Regions from separate parts of the Pseudoalteromonas sp. MM17-2 genome, predicted to be linked through region 2. Evidence: predicted binding sites of a transcription regulator. Region 2 holds the regulator's gene; each other region holds the start of a gene.
The links. Region 2 encodes sigma-54, which starts transcription at its own class of promoters, with help from an activator protein. Its sites were predicted from a motif close to GTTGGCACGNNNNTNGNNT; they were not measured.
Positions count from the first base shown of each region.

Region 1: MHM93_RS07035 (YggN family protein) is a predicted target of sigma-54. The motif match lies at 6,391-6,409, and genes of this name have one in related genera.
Region 3: flgJ (flagellar assembly peptidoglycan hydrolase FlgJ) is a predicted target of sigma-54. The motif match lies at 5,515-5,533, and genes of this name have one in related genera.
Region 4: MHM93_RS11955 (flagellar assembly protein T N-terminal domain-containing protein) is a predicted target of sigma-54. The motif match lies at 5,141-5,159, and genes of this name have one in related genera.

Region 1 covers NZ_JAKRFV010000006.1:65,371-72,929, forward strand. The annotation lists gene MHM93_RS07005 (cytochrome c) at 21-470, shown strand; gene MHM93_RS07010 (S8 family serine peptidase) at 586-3,978, opposite strand; gene MHM93_RS07015 (cytochrome b/b6 domain-containing protein) at 4,151-4,786, opposite strand; gene MHM93_RS07020 (AzlC family ABC transporter permease) at 4,899-5,585, shown strand; gene MHM93_RS07025 (AzlD domain-containing protein) at 5,585-5,884, shown strand; gene MHM93_RS07030 (hypothetical protein) at 5,919-6,107, opposite strand; gene MHM93_RS07035 (YggN family protein) at 6,448-7,239, shown strand; gene MHM93_RS07040 (PLP-dependent aminotransferase family protein) at 7,249-7,559, opposite strand, start outside.
Region 2 covers NZ_JAKRFV010000003.1:913-8,471, forward strand. The annotation lists gene mgtE (magnesium transporter) at 1-873, opposite strand, end outside; gene MHM93_RS03185 (HPr family phosphocarrier protein) at 990-1,262, opposite strand; gene rapZ (RNase adapter RapZ) at 1,262-2,107, opposite strand; gene ptsN (PTS IIA-like nitrogen regulatory protein PtsN) at 2,174-2,620, opposite strand; gene hpf (ribosome hibernation promoting factor) at 2,622-2,909, opposite strand; gene MHM93_RS03205 (RNA polymerase factor sigma-54) at 2,935-4,431, opposite strand; gene lptB (LPS export ABC transporter ATP-binding protein) at 4,456-5,181, opposite strand; gene lptA (lipopolysaccharide transport periplasmic protein LptA) at 5,181-5,705, opposite strand; gene lptC (LPS export ABC transporter periplasmic protein LptC) at 5,695-6,249, opposite strand; gene kdsC (3-deoxy-manno-octulosonate-8-phosphatase KdsC) at 6,246-6,797, opposite strand; gene MHM93_RS03230 (KpsF/GutQ family sugar-phosphate isomerase) at 6,797-7,559, opposite strand, start outside.
Region 3 covers NZ_JAKRFV010000013.1:59,923-67,481, forward strand. The annotation lists gene MHM93_RS11830 (flagellin) at 6-998, opposite strand; gene flgL (flagellar hook-associated protein FlgL) at 1,278-2,525, opposite strand; gene flgK (flagellar hook-associated protein FlgK) at 2,531-4,540, opposite strand; gene flgJ (flagellar assembly peptidoglycan hydrolase FlgJ) at 4,544-5,479, opposite strand; gene MHM93_RS11850 (flagellar basal body P-ring protein FlgI) at 5,630-6,721, opposite strand; gene flgH (flagellar basal body L-ring protein FlgH) at 6,733-7,413, opposite strand; gene flgG (flagellar basal-body rod protein FlgG) at 7,428-7,559, opposite strand, start outside.
Region 4 covers NZ_JAKRFV010000013.1:88,995-96,553, reverse strand. The annotation lists gene MHM93_RS11980 (FlgO family outer membrane protein) at 1-635, shown strand, start outside; gene MHM93_RS11975 (FlgO family outer membrane protein) at 696-1,265, shown strand; tRNA gene MHM93_RS11970 (tRNA-Arg) at 1,332-1,406, shown strand; gene MHM93_RS11965 (dihydrolipoyl dehydrogenase) at 1,554-3,002, opposite strand; gene MHM93_RS11960 (glutathione peroxidase) at 3,047-3,787, opposite strand; gene MHM93_RS11955 (flagellar assembly protein T N-terminal domain-containing protein) at 3,936-5,105, opposite strand; gene MHM93_RS11950 (LPP20 family lipoprotein) at 5,233-5,688, shown strand; gene MHM93_RS11945 (transglutaminase-like cysteine peptidase) at 5,997-6,632, shown strand; gene MHM93_RS11940 (LapD/MoxY N-terminal periplasmic domain-containing protein) at 6,629-7,559, shown strand, end outside.

The DNA.
Region 1 (7,559 bases), on a different contig from region 2:
TACGAAAAGGGGCAAATGGAATGAAACTAAAAACATTATTGGCGGCGACTCTTATCGCCACATCGGGTTCAGCACTAGCAAACTCCGTGTTCGAGAAGCCGGAAGATGCGATTGAGTATCGACAGTCGGTCTTTTCATTGATTCGGGTGCAAATTGGTGACATGGGCGACATGCTTAAGGGTAAGGTTCCTTTTGACGCGGCACGCTTTCAACAACGCGCAGATAACGCTGCAGCGCTATCACAAATGCCTTGGGAAGCGTTCACTGCGGGCTCAGACCAGGGTAATACCGATGCCTTAGCAGCCATCTGGGAAGACAAGGCCACCTTTGATAAAAAAGCCAACACCTTTGCACAATATGCCCAAGAACTTGCTGTTGCTGCTAAAAGTGGTGATAAAAAGCAAATCGCTCCTGCTTTTAAAAACTGGGCGAAAGGCTGTAAAGATTGCCACAAGTCATTTAAAGACTAAACAAACCCGCTCATGGCGGTATCAACCAGTATGAAGCTCAAGCTGATTACCATGATGGAACTCCTATAAAAAACGGCGCTTTCAGGCGCCGTTTTTATGTCCATCGCTCAATGAATTAGCTGCGACGACGACGCAACCACATGAGTGGTGCCATCAGTAGCGCTAGCCACCCTAATGAGCCCGAGCTAGTGCTCTTCTTCACAGGAACTTGAGGCTGTGGTTCTGGTTGCTCAGATGCTTCATCAGCTAGGTTAGTAACATTGACCATCACCGTTGCCGTGTTAGAAATATTGCCGCTGGTATCTGTGGCAACAACTTCAAACATCACCTGTTCAAGACCACTGTCGTAATCAAGCTGTTCGGCATTGGCCACAACGACCTCACCATCGCTGTTGATATCAACAGCGGTCGAGCTTGAGCTCACAACAATAAACTCTGAAATAGCGCCAGCAAAGGTCGCATTACGCTCAGCGGTAAGTGTACCAATAACCGTACCTTGTTCGGTGTTTTCATCTACCGAGAACTGCGCATCAGCCAAACTAGGCGCCACTTGCATATCATTGCGCGGTGAGGTGACAACGGCTTTGGCACCATTGGTAGATAGAATAGTGAAGTTAGCATCAGCAAATAAGAACTGTGCACTTTCCCCAGGAGCAATACTCTGTACTTCATCACCCTGAGCATCTACTGCCATTGCCACAATTTGTGCAGGTGCGAAGTTATAGTTACCTTGAGCAGTATCAACGGCGTTACTGCCACCTGTTGGGAAGTTATCAGGTGCGGTTCTGAAACGTACCGTAGCATTGACATTGCCCAAGTCAGCCGCAGTCAGACCATAATCACCAATACAGTTTTGCAGTGTTACGTAGTTAGTCGCACTGTCGAAGTACAAGTTGCTCAGATTACCGCTTAATTGACCATAAGGCGTTGTAAAGGTAATAGGTGTAGGTGTCGGACCATCAAACAGTGAGTAGTTCACTGAATGTGCTGTGACATCCCAGCGGCCATCACCATCCATATCAAAATCTGCGGCGAAGCCACCCATATCAGCGTGGGCTACAGGCTGGTCAACAACCAAAGTTGTAAATACGCCGTATCCTGATTCACAGAACGAGGCTGGTACAGCCAATGTCTCGACACTGCCTGCTACAATATCTAAACGACCACCATCACCCACTGTGTCTGTTACTGTATTTTCAACAATCACTGGTGTGAGCTCCGCAGCACCTTGGTTGTGCAATGTATAAACGACACCTTGCTCACCTTTTTCGGCGCTGATCACAGGTTTTGCCGCTGCGCGTGGAAGCACATGATAAACCAAGTGCAAGGCCTGTTCACCGCCTTCACTAAAGACCAACGCACCATCTAGCTCTGAGTCAGTCAGCAACTCAGTCGATGCTAGGGTGTCAATATTGCTGCCACTTAGCTGCCACTCTGGCAATGTTGTGGGGTCAATAGTCATTGCCACTTCAAACTCGACGGATTGGCCCGCCGGAATAGTCACTGAGGTGGGATACTCAGCCATTAAGCTGCCGCGTTCAACATCATCTGCAAAACGCTGCTCTAAACTGAGCTCATACGTCTTAGCGCTGCTTGAGAAGTTTTTAACTACCACGGTTTTAGTCATCGTGGTTGTTTCACTTAAGCTTTGCAGCCCGAATGACAGCGCAGCTTGGTGCGTGTCTTTTGCCCAGGCCGCTACCGGTAGGTTGGCAGCCTTTTCTACATCAACCAAACCAGAGCCAATGGCGCTAATCGGTGCCATTGCTGCGTTCTCATCAAGCGCACGTGGGGTGACGGTAACATCAAGGTTTGCTGCGTTCATCAAGGTTGCTTTAAGTTCCATCGCGTTGCGCTCTGGTAAAGCCTCTTTAAGCATACTGATAGCACCAGCAGTAATTGGGCCTGAGAATGACGTGCCTGTTGCTCCTGAAAGCCCTGTGCCTGTGCCAGGCTCGGCGGTCATGATATTAACACCGGGGGCAGTGATCTCAGGTTTTAATAGGCCGCTGACCGAAGGTCCACGAGAGGTGAAATCGGCCATTGCACCAGGTGTTGCCACTAACTCAGAGGAAATATTGAAGCTAGCGCCGCCTTTCAATTGCGCCCCAGTGGCAAAAGTAACCCCCACTGATGGAATACTCACTGCTTCGTCAAATCCGCCCATAGGCGCAGGCGTGCCATCATCAACGTTATTGGCGATAATAACAAAAGCAGCACCATTAGTTTGGGCAGCCAGTACTTTATCAGTGAAGTTACAGCCACCACGGTCCACCACTACAGCCTTGCCTGTAAAATCAACACCTTCAGCAAAAGGCTCACAAGCGGTTTGGTTGGCATCTGGATAAACCAGCTCAATGTCATCGCTGCTAAAGCTGAACGCACCTGGGCCAAAATTGGCGCCCTGAATAACAGCTTCTTCGCCTGCCACTGTGCCTTCAGCCACACGAGTCTCATCCGTTGGGTGAGTCATGGCTCCCACAGAAAGTGCATTTTCAGTGGTGCTTGGGCCACCAACGATAAATGGATATGCACCATCGTTGCCGGCAGAGATAACCACACTTGTACCTAACTTGGCGGCGCGATTAATAAATAAGCCTACCGCATCTTCCGCAAGGTCACCGTAGTCGCCACCTAAAGACATGTTAACTACATCGACGCGGTCTTCAATATCCATGTCGCCATTGGGGTCCATCGCTGATTCTAGCGCCAGTAATTGTGCAAGCCCTGGACAACCACCGCCACACACGGAATACACAAACAATTCTACATTAGGTGCAATCCCCGTTACCGAGTGTGAAACATGTGTACCGTGGCTCGTGCCGAAGTCAATCGGATCGGCATCATCATTAAAGTAGTCATAACCACCTTTAACAATACCTTGCGGCCAAGTTACCGTCGTTGGATCAGCAGTGGCTGCGTCATAAGCCGCTTGCGTACCCTCACCACCAAATACTGCGTGGGTATAATCAATGCCGGTATCAAGCACTGCCACTCGAACTCCTTCACCAGTCGCGATTTGGCTCTCAACTAAGGGCGTTGCTTTGATGTAATCAGCACTATCAGCAACATTAAGCTCATAGTCGTAAACCGGGTAGATTTCTTTCACATCCTCGTGCGCCAGCACTTTTCTCACTTCAGACTCATCGCCGTTAACAACAAGCGCATTAACCAGCTTAGTGGTGCGTGTGATCACATTGAGGTTTAAATCGGCGCTTTGAATATTACTTAATACGCGCTCTTGCGCTTGCGAGATATGCGCACTTTGCGTGGCTTGCTGATCTTTGCTTACTGAAAACATCGGCTCACTGTTAAGCTCAATAAGCCAAGATACAGCACGTTTGTTCTGTTTTTTAATGTCGCCAAGTTGGCGCTCAATTTTGCTTTGATGCTGCGGTGTAAAAATTTTATTCTGTGGTTCTAGCTCTGAAGCTGCGACTTGAGTGCTAAGCAAGGCAGACGACACGCCCAGTGCTAATGCACTCAATTTGAGTTTATTTGAAGCCATAATTTTCCTCTGAAAGACATCATTATTGTTGTTGTTCAATTGCAACTATAATGAAAACAAAAAGAGGGGCAAGATTAAATTAATGTAAAATTATTATAAGTAAGTTGGAAAGCGGGCTATGCCCGCTCAATGGACTTTCAATGGACCTCATGAATATGTAACAAAGTATGTTTTAAATAAGACTTACGAGCGGCTCGTAACCCCAAGTACATAACAACGCAGCCAGTATAGCTGCAAAAACCACGAACGCAGGCCAAGCAGGCTTGACTACCGCTGTTTCTTGCATTGCATTATTGCGACCGGTGATCATCGCTGGCACCAGTCTTTTACCTTTCAATGCATAAATCACAATAGCAGCAATATGCAAAACAATGGCGGCTAGGATAAAGTCAAAGTTTTGATGGTGCACGGACGAGGCCCACTCAACCCAATCGTAAGATACATATTGGACTAAAGGACCATCGGTAAGAATGTCGTCTGTGGTCATCAATCCGCTGAGCAGTTGCACCAATAACAATGCAAAAAATAGCAACACCATATAGCTGCCCGCCGCATTATGCCCGGCCACTTGTTCGCTTTGTCTTAGCGCCCTAAACACGGCTTTGGGTGAGTGTAATAACTTGCGCAAACGGGCACTTTCGCTACCAAAAAGCCCCCATAACAAGCGAGTTGCAAGCAATGCTAAGGTAATGTAGGCGAGCACAAAGTGTAACTCCATCGCCCCCTCCTCCGCAGAGAAATAGAGGCCAGCAATACACAGCACTAAACTCCAATGAAAAAAGCGTATAAACCCATCCCAAACTTTCATTTTTGACTCCTTAACTTGGCAATATTGCGATTATGCCAAACTCTGTGTCATGCTGCGTGCTTGATCGTAAAAAACTTTGCTTATGTCTGCTGTTAAAAACGCTAAAAACCGAATCCGCTTACATCGACTGGCCTTTATCAAAGGTCAGCTCGATATGTTGCCGTTAAACTTAGCGGTTTTACCTTGGGGGCTATTGTGTGGCTCGTTGGCGATGCAAAACGGCTTCAGCGCCTGGGAAACGCAATTGATGTCGTTGTTGGTCTTTGCCGGCTCGGCGCAACTGGTGGCCATCGAGCTTATCGCTGATCATACGCCACTGCTGACACTTCTGTTTACGACCTTCATTATTAGCTCTCGCCACTTTCTCTATGGTCTGGCAGTACGCCAAAAGGTGATTAGCCAACCGCTGCGCTGGCGCTTGCCCGTCAGCTTCGTGTTAACCGACGAGCTATTCGCCTTTTCCCACCACCGCAAGGCATATCAAACGAAAACACGCCTTATTTATGCGCTCAGCGCTGGCTTTAGCTTTTATGTGGCCTGGAATATATGGACTCTATTGGGCATCTTGGCAGGCCAGCTATTACCCGATTTAACCAATTTAGGCTTAGACTTTGCCATCGCCACTACTTTTATTGCTTTGGTTGTGCCCACCATAAAAAACAAAGCAACCTTAGCCTGCGTGGTGATCACCGGGATTTGCGCCGCCACTTTCAAAGCTTGGGGGCTGGAACTCTGGTTGGTACTTAGCGCTCTAAGTGGTATGACGGTGGGCTACGTGGTCAGTAAGGGTAGCCAATGATACTGACGACCATAGTGCTTATGGCATGTATCACCTTTGCCAGCCGTTACCTGTTTTTACATCGCGCCTTACCCTTTCAGGTCGGGCCCAAATTACAGCGCTTTTTAAGCTTCAGTGCGCCGGCGGTACTGACCGCTATTTGGGTGCCCATTGTCCTCCTTCCTGAGGGGCAGTGGCATATTAGTTATCGCAATCCTTATTTACTGGCCGCCGTACTGGCCATTATTGTTGCTTATCGCAGTAAAAGTATCTATCTCACCACCTTAGTAGGGATGGCTGCTTATTTTCTGCTGCGCTGAAAAACAAAAAAGGGGCTTTCGCCCCTTCCTAACTTTACTCGTTGAGGTAATCGTCAAAATCATCATAGCCGAGATTTTTCCGCAGCTTACGCTGCTCTAGATAATCATCGAGCTTCTTTTTGACCTTGCGCTTACGACGGTCATGTTGGTTACGCCCCATCGCTTCGTATTCATCTTCAACAAATTCGTCATCTAACGCATCATAGGAATATGTTTTACCCACAATACACTCCAGTTAATTACAATCATTGTGCGCGGCTCAAGCTTAGCTTCACCACGACCAAGAGCCTACGCCCTTAAAGTGAATAAATAGCTGCAAATGGCAAAACTGGAAAGTGAGATTTTTTTATCGTTTCAACAAATATCTTTTATTGATGATGATCATCAATGTGCGACTTTCACTAACATCTTGTTAAAAACGGCTAAAAGTTAGCTTTTTTTTAAATCTCTAGCAAAAACCTGCTCGCCATTAATGCATAACCTATTGTTTATTATAGAGTAATAATTTTGGCACCGAATTTGTAATGTATCTCTCGTAACAACAATCAACGGGAATAAAGACAATGAAAACGACAGCAGCCCTTCTTTTTGCATCCATGACGGTAACCACAAGCGCACTGGCACACGAGCAAAAGCCAGATAACCTCTCATTTGGTTCACAACAGTGCGATATTGAGTTTAAAAGTGATATTCGTATCAACCCTGAACGCATACAAATCACCAATGTCGATAATCAACACATGGTATACGATGGTCAGCAGCTGCTCGTTGATGGTGAAGTTATGCCTCTGACTGCAGCTCAGCAGCAAGCACTGGATAATTACTCTCAGCAACTACGTAGTTACGTCCCTGAAGTTGCTCAGATTGCCCTTGATGGCGTGAAAATAGCCGGCGTGGCCATTGAAGAAGTGAGTGCAGCGTTTGGCATTGAGCATAATGACGCGTTGCAGCAGGTCGTGGATAATATTGGCAATAATATCGAGCATAGCTTTTATCAAAATGGCGAGTTTGTGATGGGCAAACAAAGCTTTGATGAGCTAGGTGAAGATATTGAGCAACAATTCGATGAAAACTTTGAACAAGCCGTTGAACAGGCCATGGTGCAATCAATAGGCAGCGTGCTGATGGCCTTGGGTTCGCAAATGGTCAGCTCAGGTGGCGACATGGACGAGTTCGAGCAGCGCATGGAACGCATGGGTGAGCAAATTGAACAGCGTGTTGAGCTTCAAGCTGCCAATATCGAGCAGCGCGCAGATGCCCTGTGCCATTCATTTTCAGAGTTGGCAGAGCAAGAGGCCCAACTGGTGAGCATGGTCCCAGAACTAAGTGACTTCCAGCTTCTAATTACTAAATAGTCGGAATAATCATCCCTTTCGCACTTGCTGGCAGAGCGCTCCCAACCGCGCTACTGCCACTTCCACTTTATCGCTCCAAGGAATACCATAACTCAGGCGCACACATTGACGGTATTTATCGGTAGCGCTAAATATTGAGCCCGGTGTGATGCTGATCCCCGCGTCCAACGCCAAATGAAAAAGCTCAATCACATCGTATTGGCTTGGTAACTGCAGCCACAAGACACAGCCGCCCTTGGGATTAGTCATCCGCGTTTTTTCCGGAAAATGCTGTAACACCAGCGCCCGCATGCGCTCCTTGTTCAAGGCTAGGCGCTGGC
Region 2 (7,559 bases):
CCAAACGGAGCGCCGCTGAGTACTTTTAAATACCGGTGCAAAGGTATCTTCTTCATCATCTAGACCGGCTAAGCTCAGTAAACTGTGTTCAGCGTCTTCACGGATAACATCGACGATATCATCAATGGTAATACGCCCAAGTAAGTGCGCTTGATCGTCGACCACAGGGGCCGAAATCCAGTTGTGACGCTCGAACAGCTGTGCCACTTCAGACTCATCCATGGTGATTGGAATAGACTCACACTCTTCATCCATGATGTCGCGCACGATGGCATCTGGCATGGTGGTTAGCAAAGAGCTCAATGGCATTGAGCCTAAAAAGCAGTTATTTTTATCGACTACGTAGAGCTCATCGGTGCCTTCAGGTAACTCGCCTTTGAGGCGTAAGTAGCGCAAGACCACATCAACAGAGACATCGGGACGGATAGTCACTGTATCGGTATTCATCAGCGCCCCAGCTGAGCGCTCTTGGTAAGACAGAGCCGTAGTTGCACGGTCTCTATCTTGAATATCCATCGCCTCAATAACGTCTTTATAAACGGGCTCTGGTAAGCTTCGTAATACTTCCCCTAAGTCATCATCGTCCATGTCCTCTGTCGCTGCGGCGATATGCTCAGGCTCCATGCGTGAGATAATGCTCAGGCGTACATCTTCAGAGAGCTCTTCAAGTACATCACCTTGGACATCAGGGTCGACGAGCGCCCATAGTTTAGAACGTGTCTTATGGGGCGATGATTCTAATAATAATGCGGTATCACAGGGCGCAGTTTTGGCGAGAAGCCTGCGTACATGAACAAACTGGCCGCTATTAAGAGCTTCGGTGACTTCTTGAAGTTGTTGCAGCGGGTAATCTTGTTCATAGGCTTCTGGCATAGGCATCCCTTAAATACAAAAAATGGGGTGGGAAATAGCGTGCAAGCAAGCGCTTACAAGCCGTTGATTAGTTTAACCTAACTAAATCAATGATAGCAAAAGTAAATGCCTAAGGGTTATTCTTGTTCGTGGAACTTTTCTGCAATGAGCGCCCCGATAGCTGCTAACGCGGCATCGGCATCAGGGCCTTCACACTGCACGCGCACTTCCTTACCTTTGCCGCTCTCAAGGAGCAGTAAAGCCAAGACACTGTCGGCCTGTGCGCTCTTATCACCTTGATATAGCGTTATTTGGGCATCAAAATTCATCGCCAGTTGCGCCAATTGTGAGGCTGCACGAGCATGTAGGCCTAACTTGTTTTGAATAATAAAAGTACCTTCAACCATCACTATTTTTCCTGCTCTCGATGGCGAATTTTCACATTCGGATAGGTATCTAAAAAGCGCTCTCCCAAGGTTTGGGCAAGGTACACTGAGCGGTGTTGACCCCCTGTACAGCCAATAGCAATGGTCAAATAACTACGGTTATTACGCTCTAAGTGCGGTAACCAAGTTTGTACAAAAGTTTGGATCTGCCAAGTGAACTTTTGCACGATTGAGTGACTGGCTAAATAGTCTTGAACGGGTTGGTCTAACCCTGTGAGCGCCTTTAGTTCAGGTTCCCAGTGGGGGTTGGGGAGAAACCGCACATCAAACACATAATCAGCATTCTTTGGAATGCCATGTTTAAACCCAAAAGACTCAAAGGTGATCAGTAATTGCTTGTCTTTTTTACCCAGCACTTTTTCACGGATCATCTCCGCCAACTGGTGAACGCTGAGCTCAGTTGTATCAATAATAAAGTCGGCGTGGGAGATGAGTACATCAAGAAGCTGCTTCTCTTCACGAATAGCGACATCCAACGTCATATTTTGCATTGATAAGGGGTGTAGCCGACGAGTTTCAGAGAAACGCTTAATCAACGTTTGTTCGTCACTATCAAGGTAAAACAGCGAAGGCTTAGCAAACTCAGGCAGATAAGCGAGAATGTCGTTAAATTCATGCTGCTCTTTGGGCAAATTGCGCACGTCGATACTGACGGCAATTTTGTCATAATTTGCCGAAACACTGCGCGCCAAAGAGGGGAGTAAAATAACCGGGATGTTATCTACGCAATAGTACCCAAGGTCTTCGAGCACCCGTAACGCGACTGATTTTCCAGAACCCGAGCGACCACTGACAATGATAAGTTCCATCCGACAACTCCTTGTTTTACCCCAAGACGCACATTTAAACGACACCATGAATCAATACGGCGCGCATTAGTCGGCGATCAATTGATAAAGCTCTTGATCGCTGCTGGCTGAACGCAGTTGTTTACACAGTTGTTTGTCTTTTAGTTTATCAGCAATTGTCGCTAAGGTCTTCAGGTGTTGTTCAGTCTCATTGGCCGGCACTAAAAGTGCGACAAAGATATCCACCGGACGGTTATCAATGGCATCAAAGTTAATGGCTTCGCGATTAGTTACAACAATGGCAATGGTACTGTCGATACTATCGAGACGGCCATGCGGAATAGCAACGCCTTTACCTATACCGGTACTGCCCAGCTTTTCGCGGGTCAGCAAAGCATCAAGTACCGATTGCTCGCTGAGGTGAGGACTGTGCTGATGTGCCACCTGAGAGAGGTATTCCAGCATTCTTTTTTTGCTATTAAAAAGGACCGCAGCTTTGCTGCAGTCCTTGCTAAAGAGTGAATCTAGGTTCATGTTAGTGACGAGATAATTTCTCTTTATGTTTAATCACTTGACGATCGAGCTTATCAATTAAGCCGTCGATCGCCGCATACATATCCTGGTGCTCTGCGGTTGCGAACAGTTCACCACCGTTAACGTGAAGAGTAGCTTCTGCTTTTTGTGTTAGTTTTTCAATATCAAGAATGACATGCACATTATTTATATGGTCAAAGTGACGCTCTAATTTTGCAAATTTGCTATTCACATAGTTGCGAAGAGAATCAGTGATTTCTACGTGACGACCGGTAAGATTTAGTTGCATAAGCATTTTCCTTCTTGTCTAACGTCTATATCAAACTTTTACGCTGATTTGACGGTGGAATGGCTAGCGATTCACGATATTTAGCTATCGTGCGCCGAGCCACTTTAATTCCTTGCTCGGCTAGTACGTCGGCAATCTTGCTATCACTCAACGGCTTAGCAGGATTCTCCGCAGCTACTAGCTTTTTGATCAATGCTCGAATCGCTGTGGACGAGCATTCACCTCCGTTTTCGGTTGTAACATGGCTGGAGAAAAAGTACTTCAGCTCAAAAATACCCCGTGGTGTATGCATATACTTTTGGGTGGTCACACGGGAAATCGTTGACTCATGCATTTCCACCATTTCGGCAACGTCATTAAGCACCATTGGCTTCATTGCCTCTTCACCATGTTCAAAGAATGCCTGTTGTTGTTGAACAATGCAATTAGTTACTTTAAGTAGCGTATCATTGCGTTGTTCCAAGCTCTTTATAAACCATTTCGCTTCTTGTAAATGCGAGCGAATAAATTGACTATCACTTTGCGACTTACAGCTTCGCGACATTGATGCATAGTGATCGTTAACGCGGATCTTAGGCATACTATCTGGGTTTAATTCAACCACCCAGCGGCCTTTAACTTTCTTCACTGATACATCTGGAATCACATACTCTGACTGCTCTCGCACAATCGTGGCTGCAGGAGTCGGATTTAAACTGTGTATCAGTGTCATCACCTCTTTTAACTGCGCTTCTTTAAGCTTAGTCTTTTTCATCAAGGTGCGATAGTCACGACTACCAAGCAAATCAATATAGTTAAAAACTACCTCTTTGGTCTCTTCAAGCCAAGGGGTTTGTGGGTCAAATTGCTTGAGCTGGATCAACAAGCACTCTTGTAAAGAACGCGCACCAATTCCTACAGGATCAAAGAGTTGGATACGCTTAAGAACGGCTTCAATTTCATCGAGCTCGATACCATCGTCTTGTTCATCATGATTCAAGCTTTCCAGCAGTTCTTCACAACTGACCGTTAAAATGCCGTTGTCATTGATGGCTTCAATGATGGCTGTGGCGATGGCCTCGTCGGTGGCACTAAAAGGTGTTAATTGCAGCTGCCACATTAAATAATCGTGTAACGACTCGGTGGTTTCGCCTTGGTAGATAGACTCATCTTCTGGCATAGGCCCAGAGGAGGCAACGGGAGCCGCACTAATATACTCATCCCAAGACACATCCATGGGCAAGTCTTCACTGATGGACTCGTTGTTCATGGCATCAGCACTTTCAACTTCATCCTTACTGGCGCTGGCCGTCTCGGCGGTGTCGTTATTTTGGTTGTCGGACGTCGACTCTTTTTGCTCTTGGTTGTCGTTATTGTCGGCGTAATTGTCTTCTTCAACTTCAAGTAAAGGGTTGGCGTCCAACGCCTCTTGAATTTCTTGTTGGAGATCCAAAGTACTGAGCTGCAACAGGCGAATCGCTTGCTGCAATTGTGGGGTCATTGTTAATTGCTGGCCTAGGCGCAGCTGTAATGATTGCCTCATGTATCTCTAACAATCCTTTAATCGTTATAATCTAAACTGCTCACCCAAATAGACGTCGCGAACCGTTTGATCGGCAAGAACTTGCTCTGGAGTGCCAGAAGCAATGAGCTCGCCATGGGAAACAATGTATGCGGTTTCACATACGTCTAGGGTCTCTCGCACGTTGTGGTCGGTGATTAATACACCAATGCCACGATTGCGCAGATGCTCTATGATTTTCTTTATATCTAACACTGAAATAGGGTCGACACCAGCAAAAGGTTCATCCAACAAGATAAACTTGGGGTTTGCCGCCAATGCTCGCGCTATTTCTACCCGGCGACGTTCGCCACCAGATAACGCCATTCCTTGTGAGTCTCGAATGTGCTGTATATTAAACTCATCAAGCAGGCCCTCAAGCTCGCTTTCACGCTCTGCTTTGCTTAAGCCCTTGCGGGTTTCTAGGATGGCCATCAAATTTTGAAAAACTGTCAGCTTTCGAAAAATAGATGATTCCTGCGGTAAATAACCAATACCTAAGCGCGCACGAGAGTGCATCGGCATTAAGGTGATATCCTCATCATCAATACTGATGGTGCCTTTATCACTGGGTACCAAGCCAACTATCATGTAAAAAGTAGTTGTCTTACCGGCTCCATTAGGGCCGAGCAAGCCGACGATACTACCTGCTTGCACTTCTAAGCCCACACTTTTGACGACCTCCCGGCCTTTATAGCTTTTCGCTAATTTTTGTGCTTTAAGAGTCGCCATTATTGCTCTTTCTCCGGCGTATCGTCACTTTGTGGTGTTAATGTTGTGCGCACTCGTGTGCTGGAGTTTTCATCCTTTTCGGCGGTGATCAGCTGTTTGGCAATATCATAGCTTATGGTTTCGGCAACGATATGCTGGTCGGCCATGGCAATCTTAGCATCACCTTGAATTTTAAGGGTCTCAGAGGCGACGTCATAACGAATTTCCAGCGCCTGTGCAGAAATCTCAGTGCCATCTTCCATCACTTCGGTGTACACAGCTGGTGAGCCGGTGGCTACGAGCAATTGCTTGTTATCACCCAATTCTGGACGACGGTGAGCCTCAAGGCGGTCAGCTTTTATTTCCCGTTTGCCGTGAACAATATGCACGTTCTTATCAAAAATAGTGATATTTTCTTTGATCAGTGCTTGTTGTTTGTCGGCATCAATTAACACTTCCTTGGCGGTGATTTGCTCAGCAGTAGCGCTGGCAGAGCATAAGCCAATTGCGATGGATGTAATTAATGCACTGATTTTATTGGTCATAATATATTGTTCGCGTATGTTCTGTTAATTCAACTATCTCTGTATTGAGGTCTGCTTTCAAGCCTTGCCCGGTGATCTTCATATTCGGGCCACTTAATACTACAGCCTGCTCGGACTCCATGCGCTGGCTATCTATATCAACTTGGATGGCCTCAGCGCTGACCTTCTCAATCATCGCCCCTTCTTTTAAGTTGGTGGCGGTGACGTTATTTTCCAAGATCAAAATGTTGTTGTTGTATAAAGTCGCTTCATCGGCGTTTACCTGCCAATTTTCTGTTTCACCATATAAGGTAAATACTGGCTTGGTGAAATGCGTAAACCCGAGCTCTTGATACAGCTCCATTTCCTCAGCATAAACGGTGTGGCTTAACTCACCCTGATCGTTATAACTAGTCTGACTTAGCCCAGTTGCGATATAGTCGGGTGTGGCAATATGGTCTTGCTGAGCGACACCATCATCTGTCGACTTCATAAAATAAGGGTACCAAAGCCACGCCATCGCGACGATAAATAGCAGTGATATGAGCGCTCTCGCTGCGTTCATGTGCTACTTCCCTGTGTTCCCAGGCTATGTCCTTGGGCCAGCATCAGCAAATCTGTGAGCTCACGCACAGCACCAAAACCGCCCGGTAGCAAGGTACTGTAATGGGCTATTCGCTTAACCAGTGGGTGAGCGTCATTAACCGCTACGGCGAACCCGGCTTGCTCCATCACCGGTAAATCAGGGCCATCATCACCAATGTAGGCTATTTGCTCATCGCTTAGGTTTAATGTGCGTTTTAACTGTGCATAGGCTTCGAGCTTATTCTCTTTACCTTGATAAATGTGGGGGACACCCAAACTTTGCATTCGCGTTTGTACTATCTGTGATTGTCGCCCGGTGATAACAGCAACTTCAACACCCGCATTGAGCAACGCTTTAATGCCGAACCCGTCTTTGGTATTAAAGGCCTTTAATTCCTCGCCTTGATTGCCTAAATAGATACGGCCATCTGAAAACACGCCATCAATATCGCAAATTAACAATCGAGTGCGCTGTGCACGTTGCCATGCGTCTTCGTCTATGGCTTGGTATAACTCTGAAAACAACACTAAATCACCCCCGCGCGCAATAAGTCTTGCGTATTCAGCGCGCCAATGGGACGTTGCTCGTGATCGGTCACAATGAGTCCATTGATGCGCTTTTGCTCCATAATTTTCAGTGCTTCCGCCGCCAGCATATGAGCATCGGCTGTGGTGCAGTTTGGAGTCATTACCTCAATCAGCGCGGTGTTGTGAATATCCACTCGCTGCTCCAATACACGGCGTAAATCGCCATCGGTAAATAGCCCTACCAGTCGCTCATTATCATCGACAACAGCGGTCATGCCTAAGCCTTTGCTTGAGATTTCTAACAAGGCTTCTTTAATACTTTGTGATTGGTGACTGCGTGGCACGTCATCGCCGCTATGCATAACATCATTCAAGGTCAGTAATAAACGTTTACCTAAGCTACCGCCGGGGTGGGAGAGGGCAAAGTCATCGGCGGTAAAGCCTTTGGCTTCTAATAAAGCAACAGCGAGTGCATCGCCCATTGCCAAGGTTGCTGTCGTGCTTGCGGTGGGGGCTAAACCCAGCGGGCAGGCTTCTTGCGATACTTTAATACATATATGGGCATCAGCTAAGGTGGCCATACTTGATTGAGGATTGCCGGTCATGGCAATCATGGGCGCGCCAATACGTTTAATTACCGGAATAATGCTCACAATTTCGTGCGTTTCGCCAGAGTTAGAAATGAGCATAACGATGTCATTTTCAGTGATCATGCCTAAATCACCATGGCTGGCCTCACCTGGGTGCACGAAAAACGCTGGA
Region 3 (7,559 bases), on a different contig from region 2:
TTTACTTATCCAAGAAGACTTAATGCTGCCTGTGGACGCTGGTTTGCCTGACTAAGAATGGTCTGGCTTGCCTGTTGCAAGATCTGGTTCTTAGTTAGATTTGCGGTCTCTTGAGCAAAATCTGTATCTTTAATGCGAGACTTTGCCGCATTCAAGTTCTCAGAGATGTTTGCTTGGTTACGAATTGTTGATTGGAAACGGTTTTGTACCGCACCCAATTCAGCCCGTTTTTTATCCACTACCGCAATTAACGAATCCATACCAGCCATAACCAGTTGCGCATTCATTTGGCTCGAGACAGAAATGCCTGTCTCAGTGAACACATTAGAGAATGCTGCATCCGTAAGAGCAAAGTCGGAATTAATCGATGACAACGTTGAAATGCCATCAGTTCCAAGTACATCTGTCATCGCCTTTGAAGTTACTTCTGACGCGACGCCTGCAATGCCTGAAAGAGTGAAACCTCCATTTGCAGATAGCGAGTGATCCGAGTCACCTGATGTACCGCCTACCTGTTGCATGCTAAAACCTATAACCTGTGCGGCATCAGCTCCAACCTGAAAACTTGCTTTGTACGAGCCATCAAGAAGGTTTGTACCACCAAATGTAGTATCAGACGCAACGCGGTTAACTTCATCCATCAAGGCACGAATCTCTTCTTGCAACGCTAAACGGTCTTCATCTGTATTAGAGCCGTTTGCAGCTTGCTGCGATAAAGTACGAACACGCTGAAACATGTTAGTAACCTCATCCATTGCTCCTTCAGCGGTTTGTGCTAAAGAGATACCATCATTGGCGTTACGGTTACCTTGGTTCAAGCCCATGATTTGTGAACCTAAACGGTTACTAATTTGTAGACCTGCCGCATCGTCAGCTGCGCTATTAATACGAAAACCTGATGATAAACGTTGGAACGAGGTATCTAACTCGTTACCTGAATTCATTAACTGACGCTGGGCGTTCAGTGAACTTACGTTAGTATTTACATAAAGTGCCATGTCATTTCTCCCACAGTAAACTTTGAATTTACTCTCAAACTATCAATTACTAAGCGAAAGCTTGTTTTTTGACGTTTTGCTAAGTTACTTAGGTTATCGGGCGAGCACTTTTTTCCTTTAGTATTTTTTTATACTTTTTTTCAACACTATGAATTTAAATATAAAAATTAATAACTTTACTTATAAGTTGGTAACTTTGAGGTAGGAGAAGAGCGAATAGTTATAGAAACAAAAAATAAAAAAGGGCCTTACGGCCCCAACCACAAATAGCAACCTCAACTAACCGATATAGTCGAATAAGGATAAGTTCGACAAACGGTTAAAAGTGGCCTGCGAAGCCTGCAGTGCAGTCTCATGACGTGTTAACTCGGTCACCGCTTCAGCCATATCCACTTCAACAAGATCAGCTTTTGCTTCTTTGTTATTAATATCAACATCGGCGTTGGAAAACTCAATACGTTCAGCCGTATTCAGGCGTCCGCCTAAACCTGCTTGGGTAAGTGATACTTGGTTTTGTGCACTACTTAACTGCACCAAACCATCGGCCAAAACTTGTTGGTAATCCTCAATACCTAATCCAGGTGTGGTTATCCCATTAATTAAATCCTCAAGGGTATTAAGCACGTTGTCTCGCCCCGGCGGGGCCAAATCGAAGGTCGCCTGTCCAGGAGCTGCGCCTTGAATATCAATTTCCATACCGGCAAACTTAATCGGCTCACCGGGAGTGTAGGTCCCAGTAACCGCAGGCGTTAATGGCGCCCCGTCTTGCAGTATTTGATAGCTATCGGGAGGACCGGCCGTGATATCCACCGTCATCGTGTTGGCGGTTGCGCCAGCGGCTGGGTCTGAGTTGTAATTTTGTTTATGAAATTGGTCAAAAGCGTTTTGTTCGTTCACATACACTGTTGCCGAAGTCACACCGCCGCCGGGCGTTGCTGTATTGCTGTCAACATTTAAGCGCGTGGGTACTTTTTCAAAAACATCGAAACCATTGTCTGATGATTTAATGCTCACCCCTTCGGCAACCGTAACTTTATGTTGGCCTTGGTCGCCACCATACTCGTAACGCCCACTTGCACTATTAAACTGGTAACTCTGGTTGTTATCTTGATAACCAGAAAAGATAAACTTACCGTCTTCAGACTTGGCATTCATCAAATCAAGCAAGTTAGCCTGGATCGCTTTTAACTCTTCCGCTAAACCTTTACGGTCTTGCTCTGTTAATGCACCATTACCAGCCTGTACGGTAAGCGTATTAGCACGTTGAATAGAGTCTTTAATGTTTTTAAGGACACTGTCTTCTGTCTCTAAACGACTGTTGAGCAAATTAAGGTTCTTGGTGTATTGCTCGTTACTAGCAATAGCATCACCATATAGCATGGCTCGCGTTGTTGCAGATGGATCATCAGATGCAGTTAACACGCGCTTTTGCGTATTGATCTGCTCTTGTGCTTTGGCAACCTTAACCTGGTTTTCTAAAATACTGGTTAAGCCTTTTTGATAAATTTGATTATTGGATAAACGCATATTATTTACCTCGCGGAGCTAAGCAGGCTATCAAACACCGTTTGTGCTGTAGAGAGCACACGCGCTGATGCCGCATAACTTTGTTGAAAGCGCAGTAAATTAGCCGCTTCCTCATCTAAATTGACACCTGACATCGACTCATACCAAGCGTTCGATTGCTCCTCCAACGCAGAGAAAGCCGCATGACTGGTTTGTGCTTGGCTAGTTACAATCCCTATATCAGTCACTATACCTGCGAATGCCTGGTTGAATGTTTTGAGATTATCGGCGCTGCCGCTGCTCAGCACATTTTCTCGCACTAACTCTTCGCTTTGTAGCCCAGCGAGTGCCAGGCCATTACGGTTATCGTCAAAACCCCCGGTATTAAACTCGAGGCTAAACGTATCGCCTGCAGCCGGGTTGCCTTCAATATTAAAGTCAAAGCCATAGTTAGCGTACGGTGCTCCTGCTTGAGCGAGCATATTTTCAGCAGGCGGTGTAATGGTAAAAGTCGTTGTACCGTTGCCATCGGTAATCGTGTACTCGTTAGGATTACCTGTTTTTTGCAAGCTGATTGGCCCGTTCGTCAAGCTTGGCGGCGGGCCCACAGTGATGCCCGTTGAGTTGGCAATATCAGTCACCGAACCGGGAGAAATTGCCGCTTCACTGACGTTATTTAACGCTGTTTCGGTGCGAATTGGCGACGCTAATGCCAGCTTTTCTGGCCGCGTGGTCGCCAACCCAACATTACTGGCTGCAAAGGCATTTAACTTGATATCAAAGCTATCTCCCGCTACTGGCGCACCTGTCACATCAATATCTAAGCCATAAGACTCGCCACTTGTTACTGTGGTTGAGTCTATCACTCCCGCCGTTACGTTGGCCGTCGACGGCGTACCGATAGGCTCACCTTTATTATTAAGGGGCACTATCTCTACGGTTGTTGGCGAGGTAAAGGTAACACGGAAATCCGTTGCCGGAATCTCTTTGCCCATCCCCTGCTCTAAACCAGCCTGCAAATTGCCCGATCCCGCATTAGCGGCGAATGGTAAGCCGTTGACGGTGGGCAAAGTGAACAGATCACCTCCTATTTCACCGTTGGCGTCCATCCCCAAGCGGTTTTGCTGGTTGAAGGCGTCGGCCAATGATAAGCCCATTTGCCCCAGCTGATTTTGCGCCGGTATGAGTACCTCGTCTCGATAAGCCAGCAGGCCACCAATCTCGCCTTTTAAGCTGTTGGTATCAACCTCTAAGCTATTGGCTTGTCCGGAGGTCACATCAAGGCGAAGTTCCTTAAGGTTCGGATCTGGATCGCCATTTAACGAGAACAAGTTAAAGCTACCATTTTCCATAACCAAAGCTTCACCTGTAGACATGAACACCAATTTTTCACCATGAGGTCCATCGAGTGTTTCTAGGTTCATTAGCTCTGAAAGATCTTTAATCGCTTTGTCGCGCTCGTTATAGACCGAGCTGGCATCAGCTTGATCTTTCTTGCCATGAACAGCTGTAATTTGGTTGTTCAGCTCACTAATTTTCTCAATTAAGCCATTAGCTTCATCAGCAAGGATCCCAAGCTGATCATTCACCACACTCTTTTGTTGCGATACAATTCCTGACAACCTATCCATCTGATTAACAAAGTTTTCCGCGTTGGTGAAGAACAACGAGCGGGTAACATTGTTAGAGGGCTGATTCAGCGCCTCTTGCAGATTATTAAACATGCCATTGATTTGCGTAGACAGGCTATTGGACTCCTCGGAAAACTGGCTATCAATACGCTGTGCTTCCTCCATAAAGCGCTCAAAGAACGAGCGATTAGAGGTGTCTCTATTGAGTTGCTGTTGTGCAAACTCATTGAGCAGACGATAGGTTTGCCCACGGCCAACCTGATTGTCGAAGGTGGTGCCATGCTCTGTACGCTCGCGCACGTAGCCTTCGGTATTAATGTTGGCAATATTTTTACTGGTAGTATTAAGCAGCTCGGTATTGGCACGAATGCCTGAACTGGCAATGTTTAGTAGGTTAAATGACATGATCTACTCTCCTTGCCTTAGCAGATCACCGGCTAGGGCGCGTAATTCGCTTTGCCCTAACACACGTTTAATTTTCTCTGCATACTGTGGATCGGTGGCGTAGCCAGCTTGGTGTATAGCGTCGATAAACTGATGAGGCTTATCGGCCACATCTAAAGCCTGCTGGTAACGGGGATTAGTTTTCAAAAATGAGACAAAATCATCGAAACTTTGCTCAATAGAGTCATACACTCGGAACGGTTCTTTGCGCTGAACCGCAACTCCTCCTTCATACTCTAATGTTGGTTTTACAGTCGCTTCCCCCTGCCAGTCACGGTGCGCTTTGATATTAAATAAATTGTTTGAACTTTCACCGCTCGCAGTTTTAATAATGTGCTTGCCCCAACCAGTTTCCAATGCAGCTTGAGCAACCATAACACCGGGGTGCACACCGATTTTACCGGCCGCTTCACGGGCAACGTCCCACACCCCTTCGACAAACTCTTTGGCATTGGCGAAATCGGCTTTGTGAGCGATAGGAGATGCCTCAGAGTGTTGTTCTTGGGTTTTCACTTGCGCGTTGTTTAACCGCGCATCACGCAAAGCTGACGCAGGCATATAGCTGTCTTTTTGTGGCGATAACTGTTGCACAATCAAATCGGCCAAGCCCAATGAGCCATTCGCCGATAACTCACTGGAGAGCTGCTGATCATGCATGTCTTGGAAGTATTTAACGCTGCTGGCATTAAAAGGACTGTCTTCATCTTCGAAGGCTTCATTGGCTTTGCGCATGCTTTTGAGCAGCATTTGCGTAAAGATAGACTCAAACTGCTGCGCTGCTTGCTTTAAGGCCGCGCGCTCGCCGTCGCTGCCGGCAGGCTGTTTTAACGCATCTTGACGAAGCTTATCTAAGCTATTGAGATCGAAGACGCTTTGCGTTTGCAGTTGGTTAGCATCCATAAGACTGACAAAGTAATGACTAGATGCAAAAACTAAAGCAAAAAACGTACCACTGACTTTATAGTTCTGATTAACAAGAACTTAGGTGGCTATAAAAACAGCAAACCCCAAGGCTTTGGGCACTTGGGGTTTGCTGTTGCAGTATCAGATTTAAATGACCACCAACTGACCATTAATAGCACCAGCCTCTTTCAACGCCTCAAGAATGGCCATTAAATCTCCCGGTGCGGCGCCCACTTCATTAATCGCGCGCACAAGATCATCTAAACTCACCCCGGGGTCAAAAACAAAGGCACGCGAGTCGTCTTCACGCACATCGATAATACTTTGATTGGTCACCACCGTCTCGCCCTCGGCCAATGCATTGGGCTGCGACACTTCTGCATTTTCGGCGATGGTCACCGTGAGCCCGCCATGAGTAATAGCCGCTGGCTGCAACTTGACATTTTTGCCAATCACTATGGTACCAGTACGGGAGTTGACAATGATTTTCGCAGCATTATCGGCGGGAGTGAATTCAAGGTTTTCCAGCGTCGATAAATAAGCGACTCGTTGCGAAACATCACGTGGGGCAGTTACGCGCACTGACGCCGCGTCCATTGCCATTGCGGTATTCGGCCCGACGAGATTATTAATGGTATCGGACAGGCGCTTCGCGGTAGTAAAGTCAGGGCGATTAAGATTAAAGGTAATGTAATCCCCTTGGGTAAAAGGACTTGGGATCGCGCGCTCGACAATGCCGCCATTAGGAATTCGCCCCACAGTTGGCGTATTGACCACCACACGTGAGCCATCAAGCCCTTGCGCGCCTAATCCACTAACCACTAAGCTACCTTGAGCAATAGCATAAATATTACCATCGACACCTTTTAGGAAGGTTTGCAATAAGGTACCACCGCGTAGGCTCTCGGCACTACCTACTGAAGATACAGTGACATCCATACTCTGGCCGGGTTTGATAAACGCCGGCATATCCGCATGAACGGCAACCGCTGCAACATTATTAATCTTTGGCTTAAGGTTGGCCGGCAAAGTAATGCCAAAGTTATTCAACATCGCTTTAAAGCTTTGTTCGGTAAAGCGGCTCTTCTCTCCCGTGCCAGGCAGACCCACAACCAGACCATAACCCACTAATTGGTTACTACGTACGCCCTCAACCATGGCCACATCTTTGACACGCTCGGCAAAACTTTGCCAGCTAGTCAACGCCATGCAGAACACGATAAGGTTTAACCATTTCATGACTGGACTCCTTAGAATGGGAACAAAGTGCTCATAAAGAACCGTGATAGCCAACCGGCACTTTGCGTTTCTTGCAGCTCGCCTTTGCCAGAATATTGAATACGCGCATTAGCGATACGGCTACTTTCTACGGTGTTTTCGGAGCTCACGTCAGCTGGGCGAACAATGCCTTCTAAGCGAATAAACTCCTGCCCAGTATTAAGCGTTAACCACTTTTCGCCACGAATCACCAAATTACCATTGGGCAGCACGCGCATCACGTTCACGGAAATATTGCCTGACAAACTGTTGGATTGATTAGATTTAGCGTCGCCGGTGAACGAAGCATCTGAGTTCACACCCATTTGAATGCTATCTCCACCGATATTGACCGGATTGCCGCCTAAACCAATAACCGGCTCTAACCCCAGCTCGGTTTCCCTGTCAGTTTCCGTTTTTGCCGTTTTTGATGCTTGCGTTGACTCACGCAGTACCACAGTAATGATATCTCCAGTACGCAACGCTTTCTTATCGGCATACAAATCGTTCGCCAATACGGGATTGAAAAGGCCGCCACTTTGGGTCATGTTTTGTGTTGCTTCCTGCGGATACATCGGCGCATAGTAAGGGTCGTTTTCGACAACATGGGAGTTTTGTGTAGAAACACACCCTGTAGCAAGTACAAAAGTAATTGATAGTGCAATTGGCCTAATCATAATGCCCCCACTTATAGCTGCTGATTAATATAGCTGAGCATCTGGTCTACAGATGAAATCACTTTAGAGTTCATCTCATAAACACGCTGTGTCTCAATTAAGTTGACCAGCTCTTCGGTCACATTGACGTTCGAGGTTTCCAA
Region 4 (7,559 bases), on a different contig from region 2:
AAGTGAAGCGCCAAGCCATTGATGAATATGAAAGTGCCCATCAACAGGTTAAAGTGATTGGCGCGCCAGAGCAAGCCGTGGCTGGTAATACAGCCCAGTATCAAGGCCTTAACAATCCTCTTAAAGTGCATTCCAGCCGCCAAAGTTACGCGAAACATTCTGTGAAAAACATCAACCATTATGTGCGCGGATTGATGCAAGATATGATGAGTAACATTGACGCCAGCGCACAAAATCAGGTTATGGCAGTATCAAGCTTCGTCTACTTAGATACCGACTACCAGCAGGGCACATTATTGGGCAACCAATTGGCAGAGAGCTTTATGCATGAGTTGCATGAATTTGGGGTGCCTGTAGTGGATTACAAGACCACTGATTACATTCGTGTAACCCCTGAAGGTGACTTCGCTTATAGCCGTGACTTTTTAGAGTTGCAGCAAGATCACCCAATGCGCTTAGTGTTAGCGGGCACGCTGGTGAAACACCAAGGCGGAGTCTTAGTGAATGCGCGGATTGTTAGCGTCAATTCGAAAATGGTCATTGCCAGCTCTCAAGGTTTGATCCCCAACGATGTAGTAAACGCGTTACTGAGTAACGCCAGTTATAATGGTGTGGAGCTCAGCCAAGCGAATTAGTTATAAAGTTTTTAGCCCTAGCGCCGATAACCGACTATATGGCTTAAGTGGGTAAAAACAATGATAAAGCGTTTTCTTATTGGCGCCATGGTAACAACCATGGCCATGGCTGCATGGGCTCAAAGTGAGCCAAGCAAGGTCGAGATAAACCCTCTGTATATCAGTGTTGATAGAGGGTTTAACAATGCTCACCACAAACACCTAGGGGATTACACTCAACAATTGGCATTGAAACTCAGTGATACCATGGCAACACAACATGTCAGCCATATTGCAGTGACCAGTTTCGTTGACTTTGATCATCGCCTTGATAACGCTGGCGCCCTTGGTAACCAGTTAGCCGAAGGGCTGATGACAGACCTGCAACAATTTGGTTTTGCAACGGTCGAGCACAAGCTTAAACGCGCTATTTCTGTTCAACCATCCGGTGACTTTGCCCTTTCTCGTCATGCCAGCGAGTTGGCTGAGTCGGTGGGTGTAGACCATGTTCTCACCGGTACACTGGTGTACCGCCCCAATGGTGTGGTGATTAATGCTCGAGTGATCAGTAGTCAGGATCAAGTCATTAAAGCCAGCGCCCGCCAGTTTATTCCTTACTTCGTCTTAGACAACCTATTGCCGCATGGTTAATAGCTCAGCGTTTGTGCTTTAAGCTATTGCTATTTAAGGTGAAGTTATTTGATAATAGAGGCCAGTGGCCTCTTAGTTAAATGGATATAACAACCCCCTCCTAAGGGGTAGTTGCAGGTTCGATTCCTGCAGGGGCTGCCAGTTTATCCACATCGACCTATCCCCATAAAAGCACCTTTATTCGTGTTAAAGACAGTACTTAGCAGATAAACACGATAACGGTCTTGCGGTGCGTGCTTAGGTACCCACGCCTCTGGGTCGTGGACTCAGAGGCCGAAACAGGTATTACTAGGCGCCAGGGCCGCACTCTATGCAGTGTCTAATAATATCAGGACCAAACTTTAGCTTGGCGTTAACGTTTCGTAGGGCCGTGCGCACGCCTTCCTCTATGACCGGGTGGTAAAACGGCATCTCTAACATTTGTGGTACAGTCATTTTGTTTTGCACCGCCCAGGCAAGCAAGTGAGCGATATGCTCGGCTGCAGGGCCTATCATTTCGGCGCCCAAAAATAGGCCGCTGCCTTGCTCTGCGTAAACTCTTAACATCCCTTTATTTTTTAACATAACGCGGCTGCGTCCTTGGTTTTCAAAGCTTACTTCGCCGATTTCATAGCAGCCACAATCACCAAAGCGTTTACTTACTTGCTGATATGACTCGCCAACCATCGCAATTTGTGGGTCGCTAAATACAGCCGCAATTGGCGCTCGACGTAAGCCATTACGCACATCAGGGTAGCGTCCTGCATTGTGCCCTGCGATAGTGCCTTGATCCGTAGCTTCATGTAGCAGCGGCACCATATTACTGGCATCTCCGGCAATAAATATGTTGCTGTCCCCGCATTGCATAGTGTATTCATCGGCAATGGGGACTCCTCGCTCATCAAGCTCTAGTGATGTATTTGTCAATGCTAGCTTATCGACGTTGGGTTTGCGGCCCGTGGCGGCAAGCACGTAGTCGAACTGTTCGTTGTGTTGTTGTCCATGATCGTCGGTATAAGTGAATAGAGCTTTATCGCCGACTTGTCGCATATTTGTCACTTGAGCATCGGCGTCTACGAAAAACTCTTCAGCGAAGGTGGTGGCGGCATAATCTTTTAAGACTGGATCGCTTAGCGGGCCAATTGCTCCGCCAACGCCGAATAACTTTACGCGTACCCCTAAACGATGCAATGCTTGGCCGAGCTCTAAACCAATAACGCCAGGGCCAAAAACAGCCACAGACTCGGGTAAGTCTTGCCAGTCAAAAACCTCATCGTTGACAATTAAGCGCTCGCCAAAGTTGTTAAACGCTTCTGGGTAACTAGGTCGGGAGCCGGTGGCGATAACGACACGCTTGGCTTCAATTAACGTATGATCAGCGACTTGAACTTGATGATCATTAATAAATTGTGCGTGGCCAATCAGACGGTCTTGCGGGTCGATATCTTCGACTGCATCAATTACAAAGCCAACAAAGCGATCACGTTCGTTGCGCACGCGATGCATCACTGCCTGACCATCAATAATAGGGGCTTGGGTATTAATACCGAAACGGTTCGCTGTGTGCACACTGTGGGCTGCTTCTGCAGCGGCGATCAAGAGTTTGCTGGGCATGCAGCCAACTCGCGCACAAGTTGTTCCGTAATGGCCTGCCTCGATCAAGAGTACCTTATTGGTATGTTCTTTCGCGCTGCGATAAGCACTTAGGCCGGCTGAGCCTGCGCCAATGACTAAAACATCGGTGCTCACTTTATTCATAGCAGTGTCCTTATAAAAAAGGGCCCGCAGGCCCTTAAAATGAATTAGTTGTTGGTGAAGTAAAGGGAAAGCTCATCAGAGCCACCTATATGTTGCCCACCAATAAATACTTGCGGTACCGTATCTCTACCGGATATTGCTTTTAAGCTGGTAAGCGACGCTTGACTACCCAACACAATTTCCTCAAAAGCAAGACCGTGCTGCGTAAGCATTGCTTTCGCTTTGGTACAAAACGGGCACCCCGGCTTAGTAATAATGCTTACCGGCTGTGGCTTACTTTGTTTGGGGTTAATATAATCAAGCATAGTATCTGCATCCGACACCTCAAAAGGGTCGCCTGGTTTTTGCGGCTCGATAAACATCTTCTCGACCACGCCGTCTTTTACGAGCATGGAGTAGCGCCAGCTACGTTTACCAAAACCTAGGTCGTTCTTGTCGACCAGCATGCCCATGCCGTCAGTGAACTCGCCGTTACCGTCAGGGAGTAAGGTAATATTGTCGGCTTCTTGGTGCTCAGCCCACGCATTCATAACAAATGTATCGTTTACCGAGACGCAGACAATGTCATCTACGCCATTTTGTTTTAGTACACCTGCAAGCTCGTTGTAGCGGGGCAAGTGTGTTGACGAGCAGGTTGGTGTAAACGCACCGGGCAACGAGAAAACCACGACCGTCTTACCTGAAAAGATATCGTCTGAGGTAAGTTGTTGCCATTGCTCGCCTTTACGCACTGCAAATGTCACCTGAGGAATTCGTTGGCCTTCGCTGTTGTTTAATGTTGTCATACTGATAATCTCCTTTCGATGTGTTGAGTACAGTGTGACAAAAGCGAGTTGATTTGTATATCAGTAAGAATTGATGACTTTGATTGTTAAAATCGAACGATGAACGTATCTTGAGTTTAAATGGTACGCAGGAAGTGCTGAACCAAAGCTATTGGCTCAGCAACACTAAATCATTCAGTTGAATATTCGCCAGTGGCCGTTTACCAATATTAGTGGCAATGGCACTGTGTTGGTAAAGCTGATTCACTTCTACACGATGTAAGGTAGTTACCTGGCGTGGCAAACGTTTGCCTGCATAGGTGGTGAGGTTGCTGCTATGCGCCAAAGTGAGTTGCTGACCCATCACTAAGCCGTTGGCTTTACCTAAGTTGACAACTACTTGGTCACCATCAATATGCTGAATTAATCCACGGGTCGGTAGGCAGCGCAGCTCATTGTTAAGGTCAAACATCACTTTCTCACTGAGCGCAGTAATGGCTCGTCCGTATTGGCTTTGCCAAAAAGTGCCACTGTTTACATCGATACGAGCGGTTTTTTCAAATTGCCAAGGCCCTTGAGTTTGATAGGCTTTTTGCCATATTTTTTCAAAGCTCAAGGCATCGAATAACGCAAACTCTACATTAAAATAGCGGTTATAGCTTTCGTCCTGCCAAAATGCATAATCATTATTTAATTGCTTGCCGGTGGAAATATCGGTGATTTGCGAAAGTAACACGTACTGACTGTTACTTTTGTCACGAATATATTCCAGTACATTTTCATCATACTGAAATTGCTGTGTAAAGAAGGGGCTAACATCCACCGCTTCTTTAAAATAAGGAATAGGCAGCATTGCTAGCTGCGTTTGGCTCATAATTGCGTAGAGCTGCTTAGTAAAAGCTGGGGCCACGTCAAATATTTGACCATAACGAGCTTGCTGTGGATTATCCAATGCCGTGCGTGTGAGAGCAAAGTGGCTAACAAAGTCTTGTTCAGGGCATTGCTGTGGGTTATCTAACACTTCAATTTGCATGGTGACACTGATCATGCCATCACTTTGTTGCTCTTCGAGCAGCTGCATTTGTTGTACTTGACCATGTGCTTGCAAAGAAAGGTGATCTTGAGTGAGCACGCCGTTAGTCAAGGTCTGCACACTGGATAGCTCCAGCCCTGAATATAATAACGCCTGTTTTATAGCGTCACTGACCGCGTTGGCGCGTGCTGTTTCAGTATCTCCATCCTCTAAAGTCGCAACCCCTGTGGTTTGCAACCATTGGGCGCTGACACTCGGGCTTATTAGTGCAATCATCAGTGCGCACACACATGCCAAATATCGCATAGTTATCCCACCTAAAAATGTTCTTGCAACAAAGATAGCAAAGAACATACCAACTCCCCTGTAATAGTGGCATTTATCGTGCATACTACTGAGCATAGGTTTAGAGACAATCAGTGTGGAGCAAAACATGCTACGAATGATGATACTGCTGATCAGCACATGGAGCATGCTCGGTTGCAGCAGCGTGTTTGATAAGCACGTTGAATACGCCATAGAGCAGCCTGACAATTATCCGATTTTACGTGCGATTGGCTACGCGCCTATTGCACCGCAGCCCGGTGAAAGCGCCCAGCAAAAATCGCTGATGGCGATGAAAGCTTCGAAGATAGAAGCTTACCGGGAGTTGGCGGAGCAGGTTTATGGTCAGCAAATGCAAGGGCAAACCACCGTTGCCAATGCCATTGCTGGAGATGATGTACTGCAAGCACGGGTTCAAGGGGTGATCCGAGGGGCTCGAGTTAAACGCAGTTATGTTGTTGGCGACAGTTATGCGACTGAATTAGAACTGGATATGAAGCTAGTACACGATCTTTACATTACTCAGAGTAAACCTCGCAAGGTAAAAAAGGTCACTTACTACTGAGGTGCTTGCTGATATACAACACTGCCCCAAGTGTACGCCTGTGCGCTTGGGTTTTATCTTTCCTTGCCTTTATACACCTGCATTTTTGCTTTAATTCCTAATATCAAACTTATTCTAAGCGCCTCTTTATACTGCATTTACGGCTAACATCGGGTGCTGCAGAACTGAAAATCACTGCTATGCTTTAATAAATCAAACCCATTGCGTCCTAAGCGGTGCGCAGAAACTATGTAGGCTTTTAGGACGTAGTGAGCAGTGCGAAAATTATAAATAAAATACGGTGGCTGGGGCTAGGTTTAGTGTTCGCCATGACCTTGCTCATGAGTGCCATTCACGCTGGCGCAACTATGGACAGCGACTTGTTTCAAACGCTTATGCGCAATCAATACGGTACTCAACGTTTACTGGTGGCGCAGCGCTGGCAGCAATTACTAGCTAGCTTGAGTGCGCAGCCCGAAACCCGCAAAGTGCAACAGGTCAATCAGTTTTTTGCCACGCAAGTGCGCTACCGCACCGACCAACTTCTCTACAAACAACAAGATTATTGGGCAACGCCATTAGAAACCTTAGGGCAGGGACTGGGCGATTGTGAAGACTACGCCATAGCGAAATACGCGTCATTGAGGATGCTAGGCATCGCTGATAATAAGCTAAGGCTTATCTATGTTAAAGCGCAAATAGGTGGCCCTCGCAGCCAAGAGTTTCAAGCGCATATGGTGTTGGGTTATTACCCGACACCCAGTAGCCAACCCATCATTCTCGACTCGCTGACAAGTGCTATTTTGCCAGCAGAGAAGCGCACTGATTTATATCCGGTTTTCAGCTTTAACAGTGAAGGTCTGTGGACTGCAACGTCAACCCACAGTGTGGCCGACCCTCGGGCGAGATTATCTCGCTGGCATTCGGTTTTAAAGAAAATGGAACAGCAAGGAGTTAGGTGGTGATAAAGCAAGCATCTACGGCGTCCAATGGGGCGCACCGTATATCTCTGGTGGTACAACTGTGGCTGGTGATTGTGGTTATTGCTTTGAGTGGGTTGATCAGCAGTGTACTCATTAGCGGATACAATGTTAAATCTAGCTTCACCGAAGAGCTTTATTTGAAAAACGCCGATAATGCCACAACCTTAGCGCTTGCACTCAGTCAGATGAATAAAGACCCAGTGACCGTTGAGCTTTTCGTCTCAGCAGCCTTTGATACCGGCCACTATCAGCAGATTAAATTAGTCGATACACAGGGTGAAGTTGTGGTTGAGCGTTCGCTTACACAGCACGAACATGCCTCAGTACCTAGTTGGTTTGCACAGATGTTTGCTTTTGAGGTCGACGCCGGCGTTGCACAAATAAGCAATGGTTGGCAACAATACGGCACCTTGTATATTCAGAGTCAGCAAAGATATGCACTAGAAGCTTTATGGGACAATGTGCTCAATCTAGCCAGTGGTTTTGCCATTGTTGCGTTATTGAGCTGTATTGCCGCTTCACTCATTTTACGTTGGGTACTGAAGCCTTTAGAGCGAGTGGTCGCTCAAGCCCAAGGGTTCTCGAAAAAGCAATTTAAGCAACTTGCAGTTCCCAATACGGCCGAATTAGCTGAGGTGACAGAGGCGATGAATCATCTGGCTGAGCGCTTTGGTGGCATTCTGCGCGAAGGGAACGAGCGTATTGCCCGCGCACAATACCTAGCCCAGCACGATACAACAACAGGGCTGGCCAATGGTCGGTACTTCCTGTCGCGTATGGAGCAAGAGTTAAAGCAAGTTAGTCATGATCAGCACGTGTTGATACTAATGCGTTTGGCAAACTATGAGCAACTGCGGGGGAGCTTAAACCCGGAACAGTTTTATAGGTTGGAGAAAGAGCTGGCGCAGC